DNA from 3 places in the Paenibacillus pedocola genome. Region 3 is predicted to be linked to each of the others. Evidence: riboswitches for the same ligand, from Rfam matches in the RefSeq annotation. Region 3 holds a riboswitch; each other region holds the start of a gene.

Region 1 (3,277 bases), 1.6 Mb from region 3:
AGCCGGCTCTGCGGGGCTGGCGCTGTCGGTATAGAATAGCTCAACGACGAGATCGTCGTTGTAATTGCCGAATCCCTTACCGAACAGGGTGAGGCCGCCGATATGTTCAGCGTCTTCATCTACCGAGAGACGGAAGGTCCACTGCTTGTCCCTGATACCGACATGCTCAAGCGTAATGTCAGATAGCTTAAGGCCGTCCATGAATGTTCCTTTTGGTGTAACGCGCAGCTGCTTGAGCAGGCCGTATTGGTTGGTATAAGCAGGCCACCATAAGGGTGTGTATTTGCCCAGGCGGTCCCCGTAGTCACCCGGACTTGTCCAATAACCCAGCTTATGGCCATTCAGGGTGAAGGCGATGTCTGACGGCCAATTGTTATTGGTTGAAGGCGCTTCGGAGGCAATCTCCATCGTAATGACGAGCTCCTCCGGCTGCTGGCTGGTTAACAGGAAGTTCGGGATTTTGTATTCGACATATCCTTTTCCAAACCAGAGAATACCGGCATTAACCCTTTCCATATCCCAGAAATAACGCGGGTCGTCGAAGTTGCCGATCACCTGCTCCGTAGTGGCCAGCCCGCAGGTGGGTTCGATCTGAAAATCGGAGTAGTGGCCGACAGGGATCTCCTTGCGGTAAGCCTTGCGTTCGGCCTTGGCCTGTGCAGGGAAGATGATTTCTACATTCTCGGCAGCAAGTGAACAGATCTTCTGTAAACCGCTTCGTCCGGGAGCCATGTGGGTGCGGATTAGCCCGGCAGCCTCCAGTTTGCGCACATGCATCGTCATAATCGCGCTGCTGAGATTGACTGCTCCAGCCAGCTCCTTGACGTTCATGGGTTGAACAGCAAGCAACCGGAGCATATGAAGGCGTACGCTACTGGATAATGCTTCGTACACCGGTAAAGAGTCTTCGGTGAGATCTAGTTTCATGGAGAACCTCCGGTTCATGTTATATAGTTAATAATTATATTATTTAAATGTCTTCGGTACAAGTTAAAAGGCAAGAATGGCGCTTCACTTTTATCACAGACAAGGTCTGGCGGGGGCCTCTATAATGGATTGAATAAATTAGCGAAGAAACAAGGTGCCCTTGTCAGGCAAGGGGTAACAGGGAATCGGGTGAAACTCCCGAGCGGTCCCGCCACTGTAAGAAAGAGCTGAACTTCTGGATGTCACTCGGCCAGGCTGCCGGGGAAGACGAAGATTTGGCGTTTGTATTTCGAGCCAGGAGACCTACCTTGTTGGCGCACACCACGACTCTACGCGGATAAGAGCGGTGTACGAACGGGTTAATGAAATAGAGGCCGGGCAGCTTCCGCGGACGGGATTCCTGAGATTTGCTGCGGGTTCAGCCGGGACAAGCTGCAGCATTGCATTCCTGTGAAGGTTCAGGGCTGTAGCAGACCGACATCCTCTCTTGCATAACTGATGACGTACATAGGACTCCCACCCCTAAGGGCCGGGAGTTTTTGTTATTGACCAGAAAAATTGCGTTGGCGCATGTTCTGTCTGATCTACATATGAACGGGGGAAAAAGAATGGAGAAACAAGGAAAGCTGCTGATTATCGGCTTTGGCCCCGGTGCCCTGCAACAGATTACAGGCCGAGCACTCGCTGCAATTGAGGAGAGCGAAGCGGTCATCGGCTACAACACTTATGTCGAGCTTATTAAGCCGCTGCTGAAGCATCAGGAAATTGTCGGCACAGGGATGACCGAAGAAGTCAGCCGGGCTCAGGAAGCGGTGCGCCGGGCGGAGGCGGGCCAGACGATAGCCGTCATCTCCAGCGGCGATGCCGGCGTGTACGGAATGGCCGGACTGGTCTATGAGGTGCTGATGGAACGCGGCTGGAACCGTACAGAGGGTGTGGAGGTTGAGGTAATCCCCGGAATATCGGCGATTCAGTCCTGCTCGTCCCTCCTCGGAGCGCCGATTATGCATGATTCGTGCACGATTAGCCTAAGCGACCATCTGACGCCATGGGAGAGCATTGCCGCGCGGGTTGATGCAGCGGGTGCTGCGGATTTTGTGATTGCCTTTTATAATCCGCGCAGCGGCAAACGGACGCGCCAGATCGAGGAAGCGCGCAGTATTCTGCTCCGCTACCGTGATCCGGCCACGCCGGTTGGCATTGTCAAGAATGCCTACCGGGACCGCCAGCAGGTCATTGTAACGACGCTGCAGGCGATGCTGGAGCATGAAATCGGCATGCTCTCTACAGTCGTGGTAGGCAACTCTGCTACCACTGTGTATGACGGCCTGATGGTGACGCCGCGCGGTTATGAGCGCAAGTACAATCTTGGCGCGGAGACTCAGGCGCTGAAGCCGCATGAGCGGCTGCGGACCGCGGCTGAGCCCTGGTCGCTGGCGGCAGCAGCGCAGAGCACTTCCGGCAGCGGTGCGACCTGCAGCATAGCGGATAGCAGTGCCCCTTCTGTCCTGCAGAATATGCCCCGGGCGCATGCTTCTGCCGTATTATCGGCAGTTGCATTTGAATCTGACGGACTTGAGGTTTCGCCGGGGCTTGGCAGCCGGAGATACAGCAGTGCCCAGCTGCGTCTGCTGGCAGAGCTTGCGGGCGATGACGGTCAGCTCGCGTCTTTAAAGGACGGAGATTTTCTCTTGCGCAGCAGTCACTGCGGGCCGGAGGAGATTGCGGATAAACTGGCTGCTGCCGGGCTGAGCGTTAGCCGGCCGGGTGATTTTGTAAAAGTGAAAACCTGCGGGTTCTGTGAGCTCAAAAAAAATGAAGGTCTAGGAGCAGCTGTCCGCCTGCATGAGCGGCTTCATGGGCTGGCTGTCCCCCGCGGGCTCCAGATCAGTGTTGCCGGCTGCGGCATGGCCTGCAGCTCGGCGGTGCTGGAGGATATCGGCGTCGTGTACTCCAGAGGCAGCTATGAGCTTTACCTCGGAGGGAAGAAGACGGGCCGGGGGGCACATGCAGGCAGCCTGGTTCGTGAAGGCATGGACGAGGATGAAGCCGTTGCCGCGGTAACCGCTGTTGTTGAGCAATACCGGAATAAGGGGAAGGCAAACGAGCGGTTTTTTGCCTTTTTTGAGTCGATAGGCACTGTGGAGAGCGGAGTATGGGTAACTGGGCAAGCGAATAACACAAGCTGGAGCGGAGAGAAGAACAGGATGACCCGAAAAACAATACTGCTTGTAGGCCATGGCAGCCGGATTGAAGAGGGCAATGAGGAATTGCGGAATTTTACAGCCCAGCTTGCTGCCCGTAAGCCTGAGCTGAACATTGAGACCTGCTTCATCGAATTGGCTTCTCC
Region 2 (3,277 bases), 490 kb from region 3:
CAGCCGATTTCAACTCCTGATCACCGGCTTCGTGCTGGGGATCACGGTGATTGCGGTAATCATCGCCATCAGCCTGCTGCGGCCGGACCCTGCAGACAATGCGCTGCCGGAGAGTAGTGCCGGAGCAGGCGGCAGCCAGCCGCCTGTCACTGTAACACTCAGCGGCAGCGGGGCAGCGGCGGGCAGCCGGCTGGTGTTCACCTTCGCCGATGCGGCGGAGTGCTCCGCCTTCAAACCGGCGGAGATTGGGGTTATGTCCGGCGGGGACGTAACGGACACGTACAAGGTCACGGCGACGGCAGGCACTTGCCTCGTGCCTTCGCCTTCGCCGGAGCCGGACGCCGCCGCTGCTGACGGCGGCGCGTCAGCGGCGGCGAGCGATGCAGCCGCCGGAACGGATGGCGGCGCAGCGGGTAACGCCAGCGCCGGAACGGATGGCGGCGCGGCGGGTAACGCCAGCGCCGGAACGGATGGCGGCGCGGCGGATTACGCCAGCGCCGGAACGGATGGCGGCGCGGCGGGTAACGTTAGCGCCGGAACGGATGGCGGCGCAGCGGATAACGCCAGCGCCGGAACAGACAGCGGGGACCAGGGCGTCTCGTCCCCGCCGTCAACGGGTCAGGCCGGCGCAGCGGCTTACCAGGTCACGGTTGACCTGGAACCGGGGGCTGAGCTGGCCCCGGGCAGCATGATTGTCGCCGGTGACTACAAGCTGATTGTCCAGTCTGCCCCGGACACCGCACCTGTTCCGTCACCGACCGTTCAGCCGTCCGATGCCGCTGAGGCAACGCCTGATGCTGATGCTAATGCTGAGACTGGCGTTAATGCCGACGGTAGAGCTAATACTGCTAACGACACTAACACTTCGGAAAATGCTAATGCTACTAACGGTACTAATTGAACTAACGTAAGTTACGGAGCCAACGTATTTACGGAACCGGCATTACTAACGTTACGGAGTCAGCAGACACTGCGGCGCACCGAGTAACAAGAGTAAGTAAAGTTACGCAGAACTACATCCTGAACAGCACATGTTGCCGCAAATAATAGGGCAGGTGCGTTCAGGATTTTTTTCTGCCAATTAGTTGGATTTCCTCCCGCTAACACCTGCTGAAAAGGGGGACATCCACAACTAGTTGGAAATAATCCCGCTAATTATCTTCTTTTCTGCCGTCTATGCTCGAAACAGCCTAATATAGTGGAGGAATTCCGCTTAGTTCCCCTAATAAGTCTGTTTTCGCAGGATTAGCGGTAGTTTTTCCAACTAATAGGATTCCTTTTGTGATTCTCATAGAATCTGAAACGTAGGCACACTGTACATAGAGCAAAACCAGATACAGTCTGCAGTCATCGCACTCACGGCAAGCCGGAGGAGTATTGAAGCACCTTTTCTATAGACATACAGGGGAATACTAGATATGATTATGAATATTAAAATTTCATAGGGTTTTGAAAAAGGTGCGGATCTATCTCCATTGATAGAACCGCTTAAAAGGGAAGGCCGGTGGAAGTCCGGCGCGGTCCCGCCACTGTGATGCGGAGCAACTCCTGCTTGAAGCCACTGTCCAGCTGATAATACGGACGGGAAGGCCGGGAGAAGCGATGAAGCATAAGCCAGGAGACCTGCCTTTTTCGCGAACGTTTCTATTCTTCGTGGGGTAAGAATGCGGAACATATGCAGATGGACGGTGGCTTTTAGGAGCATTATTAGCCTCGGCCCTGAATTTGTATGCTTCCCGGACCGCCCTGTTAAGGGCGGTTTTTTTGTGAGGAAACGATCACCTGAGAGCGATACGCAGTATTGCTGCTTTGGAAGCATGGGCTCGCTGAGACGGCGAATCCGTTTCTTTTTGTTAAAGGCCATACCAAATTTTTGATGAAAAGAGGTTAACGATGAAGACGAAGTTCCCCGCCAAGTTCGTAAGACTAGGCCTGGCTTTATTGCTGGTCATCTCGATTATAGGAGCTGCTATTGTTCCTTCCGGGCAAGCGGCAGCCGCGGCCGGATCCTCCCCGGCTGTTCTGGGTACGGATACGGTTACAGATTCGGTGTATGCATCGGAGGACTCTGCTGCCAATCTACTTAGCCTAGCCGCAGTTCCGGCGGCAGCGGGCCAAATTAGCGCGACAGAAGCCACTTACAAGACTGCCGAATATATTCTTGGCAGCGGTGTGACGTCTGAATGGCAAGCCATCGGACTTGCCCAGGCTGGCTACAGGGTGCCGGACAGCTATGTCCAGTCCCTGACTCAGCAAGTGCAGACTGCCGGCGGCAGGTTTGCAAGCGTCACTGAGTATGCACGTATTGTGCTGGCGGTGAAGGCTGTAGGTGCTGATCCGGCGGATTTTGCCGGTAACGGTTCAACGGCAGGCTACAATCTGCTCGAACGTATCTATAACAATGAGAAGATCAGCGGCCAGACGCTGAACTATCCTGTGTATGCGCTGCTGGCACTGGATTCCGGGAATTATACCATTCCGGGTGATGCCAAGTGGACCAAGGCGGCGCTCTTGACCGAAATTCTATCCAAGCAAAATGCAGACGGCGGCTTTGCCCTGAATTCAGGTGCAAGCGAGCCGGATATAACGGCGATGGCCTTAACAGCCCTGTCCGCATACAAAAGCGACCCGGCGGTAGCGACAGCCGGACAAAAAGCGGTAGCCTGGCTCTCGTCAGCACAGGACAGTAAAGGCGGCTATAGCGATAACAGCGAAAGCGCCGCCCAGGTCATCATCGGGCTGACCTCTTTTGGGATTGACCCTGCGGGCGCCCAGTTTACCAAAAACGGAGCGGATCTGGTCGGAAGACTGCTGAGCTTCCAAACCTCATCCGGCGGATTCATTCATAACAGTGGCGGCAGCATTAACCCGTTTGCAACCGAGCAGGGACTGCAGGCGCTGGTCGCTTATAAACTGTTCAGCGGCGGCAGTAACGGCAAGCTGTACGATTTTACAAAACCTGCGGCGCAGAACCCGCTGGTGTATGTACCGCTGGTCATTGAAGGGCCACAGGGTACATTGGGCCAGGGAAATGCTTATGCAGCGAACGCGCTCGAAGCGCTGGAGAAAGTGGCGGCCCAGAACGGGCTGGCGCTTAAGAATCCTTCCGGCAGCTATGTTACGGGGATCGGCAATGTATTCGCCGGAACCTACGGCGGCTGGGACGGCTGGATGTATGCGGTGGTCCGCGGCGGACAGTGGATGAATCCCGATGTAGGGATGAAGGACTTCAAGCTGAAGGACTCGGACCGGGTAGTCGTTTATTACGCGGGCAGCG
Region 3 (3,277 bases):
ATTTATACTAAATTAGTTTGTAATGCAAGCATAGTTATATTGTGCTATGTCCCACAATATACACTCTGTGTCGATGGATACTGGTCAAGTAATTGTTACCTGGAGAATGCAGTACCGCCTCCAGCATCATAACTAATAATCCTACTCCTCACAGCGACCCAAAAATTCATCTTACATCGTAAAAACACCGATGGAATTGACTATGATGAGTCTGATGGATTTAATTAATCGCACTTAATAGCTGGATTTTATGGTGCAACTGGTTGGGGTATCGAGAAGTGGTTTTTACAAGAGGACGAGCCGACAAATGCTCGTTTCAACCAAGCAATGCCAAGACGAAGTCATGAAGCTGAAAATAGCCGAATGTTATGAGAAATTCAAAGGAATTTGCGGAAACCAGAGAGTGACGAGCTGGTTAAAGCGTACGCAGCAGCTCTGCATTAATTCTCCTAACATCGGTAATTTCGCCCCCTGATCGCGGATTAATAGACATAGAAAAGCCCCCACATTTTACTGTGGGGGCTTCGTAAATCAGCGCCAACGTACTACCGGAATAACACCGGGAACACGTTGGCCTATCGTATGTCCTACCGTCACATTCAACGCTGACATACGTTGATATAACGGGACTTTTAAGCGCGGATGCTGGTGAAGGGAATTGAACCCCCGGCCTACGCATTACGAGTGCGTTGCTCTACCCCTGAGCTACACCAGCTTGAAGCAGGTTTGCCGTCAAACAAAAAACATTATACAACTTCCAGCAAAAAACGCAACACTTTTTGTACCTGGAAACTAGTTATCCTGCAGCTTGCGTTCTACCGATTGCAGCTTGCTGCGGCTGGTAGAAGGCTTGTCGCGGCGGTCATCGATTTTGAGCGAGGTGGATACACGCTGTGCCCCTGCTGTGAACGGAGATTCATGTAGTGCTTCTACCGCAGCCAGAATCTGTGAGACCGGCCCCTCAATAATTGTCCCCATAGAAGTAAGTTCAAAGGTGATCCCCTCCACTGTCTGCAATACCCGCTGCATGTCGGCCACATAGCTGCTGAGACTAGTGCTGCCTGTACCGATCGGAATTACCGTAACTTCGCCAATAGCCATCTCTAAATCCCTCCTGAACAAGATTTGTGAGCCTTCCCTTTATCGAATCCGTTAAATCCCGCTAGTCTCTTCTTATTGTAGCAACTCCGCTGTGCTCCTACAAATTGCCATGAGGATCTTCCCCAGACCCCTTTTATTCGAATCTATTAATAGGTTGATCACCGAGTCACAATTCCAGTGTCACAATCACAATATTTATGGAGTCTTTGTGGCATTTTTTCGGACAATTTATGACCCGGAACGCTGTTTTTTATGCTCAGGTTGTGGATTACCTGTGGACTAACTGTGGATCACTTGTGAGTAAGCGGGCCGAACCCGCGCCTGGAGCGGGTTTTTAAAAAGTGGTTTACAAACACAATATATTGGGTTATTTTTAACTAACGACAACAAAATATAGTGGAAACAGGTGCTTTGCTCTTAAATAGGGAGCTGAAGCTTAATAGGGAAACGCGGTGCAAATCCGCTGCGGTCCCGCCACTGTAACCGGATGCGGGAGGCCTAACGGGGCTTGCCAGCCAGCATCTTCCGGCACTAAGAGCCACTGAGGGCATGAGGCCCTTGGGAAGGCACGGAAGATGTACCGGAAGCCAGGAGACCTGCCTGTTTCCGGGCACCGTATTCATGCCTGCGAGGAACAGGAGAGGTGTCCGTATGCGGCCTGCAGCAGCAGAAATAGCCTACCCTGTCTTTGGGGAGCACAAGGCTGCCGATACCTGAAGGCGATAACCCTTATCGCCTTCAGGTATCGGCTTCTGCAAAAAGACAAGAGGGCTAAGCTATGCCCGATTTTCTTTTACATCCAGACCACTGGAAATATCCGCTTGGCGGATATTTATGACGCATCCGGGCATTTTCCGCCTCCAAGGCGGGAGATGCCTTTTTACTGAGTTCAGATAGAGGAATTTATAAGAAAGATATTTTATTACTAGTACGACTATACCGAGAGGAGAGAGCTATACATGACGCTGCTGGAGAAACGGTACAATGGTGGACAAGCTGCACAGGAGGTTCTTTTGGATGAAGTAATACATCTGGGACGGGATATTATCGAAAGCCGGGACCTCGACCTGCTGCGCGAGAATGCCAATTTGAACGGGGAAAGCTTCTCCGGTAAAATGAGCAAATTTGGCAGCGAGTATTCCAAATGGTATGCCCGCAATTTCACTATGCCGCCGCAGCTCGTGCAGGCGACGCTTGATAATGTCGTGTACGTCCACGATCTGGACCAATACGCCATCGGAACCACCAACTGTATCTTCATCCCGTTTGAACGCCTGCTCCGTGAAGGCTTCAACACCGGCAACGGCAGCGTCCGCCCTCCGAACTCGATTATGACGGCGATGTCGCTGGTTGCGATTATTTTCCAGTCTCAGCAGAATGCCCAGTACGGCGGGGTATCGGCCAATAAGATTGACTACGATCTTGCGCCTTATGTAACTAAGTCCTTTGCCAAGCTGTTCCGTAAGGGACTGGAGTATTTCGAAGAAGGACAAGCCGGCGAGCATCTTGGCGACATCTCCATGAGCCGCACCGATCTGGCTGAGCAGTATCCGCGGGCATTCCGCTTCGCGCAGAAAGAAACAGAAAGCGAAACCCTTCAGGCAGCTGAGAGCATGATACATAATCTAAATACGATGTCCAGCCGCTCCGGCGGGCAGATTCCTTTTACGAGCATCAACTACGGCACCTGCACTTCTCCGGAAGGCCAGCTGGTCATCAGCTCCCTGCTGACTGCGACGATGAACGGCCTCGGCAGCGGTGAAACACCGGTGTTCCCGATTCAAATCTTCAAGTGCAAGCAAGGCGTGAATCAGCAGCAGGGCGATCCGAACTATGAGCTGTTCCTCAAAGCGGCTGAATGCTCAGCCCGCAGACTGTATCCGAACTTCGCCAATCTGGATGCGCCGCTCAACCTGCAATATTACGATCCGGCTGATCCGGACACGGAATTTGCCACAATGGGCTGCCGCACCCGGGTGCTCGGCGACCGGTTCGGACGCAATCACTGCTCCGGCAAAGGAAACCTGTCCTTCAACACGCTGAACCTTGTCCGTTTGGGCCTCGCCCACGGGACTGTAACCGGCCGCCGTCTTGCCGCTGATGAGGAAGGCTTCTACGATGACCTGAATCATTATATGGACATCGCACTGGAAGGTCTGCTGCACCGCTTCCGCAT

What was found. Region 3 has a riboswitch for cobalamin ahead of QU597_RS02320 (anaerobic ribonucleoside triphosphate reductase). Riboswitches for the same ligand answer to the same signal wherever they lie in the genome.
Region 1: another riboswitch for cobalamin. It lies ahead of cobJ (precorrin-3B C(17)-methyltransferase); the one in region 3 lies ahead of QU597_RS02320 (anaerobic ribonucleoside triphosphate reductase).
Region 2: another riboswitch for cobalamin. It lies ahead of QU597_RS04410 (S-layer homology domain-containing protein); the one in region 3 lies ahead of QU597_RS02320 (anaerobic ribonucleoside triphosphate reductase).

The regions. Positions count from the first base shown of each region.
Region 1 is NZ_CP134223.1:2,105,044-2,108,320, forward strand. It holds gene QU597_RS08970 (ArsR/SmtB family transcription factor) at 1-927, opposite strand, end outside; cobalamin riboswitch at 1,063-1,252, shown strand; gene cobJ (precorrin-3B C(17)-methyltransferase) at 1,536-3,277, shown strand, end outside.
Region 2 is NZ_CP134223.1:1,020,708-1,023,984, forward strand. It holds gene QU597_RS04405 (GAP1-N2 domain-containing protein) at 1-901, shown strand, start outside; cobalamin riboswitch at 1,440-1,645, shown strand; gene QU597_RS04410 (S-layer homology domain-containing protein) at 1,894-3,277, shown strand, end outside.
Region 3 is NZ_CP134223.1:532,967-536,243, reverse strand. It holds gene QU597_RS02335 (hypothetical protein) at 1-132, shown strand, start outside; tRNA gene QU597_RS02330 (tRNA-Thr) at 644-715, opposite strand; gene QU597_RS02325 (MTH1187 family thiamine-binding protein) at 793-1,101, opposite strand; cobalamin riboswitch at 1,489-1,719, shown strand; gene QU597_RS02320 (anaerobic ribonucleoside triphosphate reductase) at 2,061-3,277, shown strand, end outside.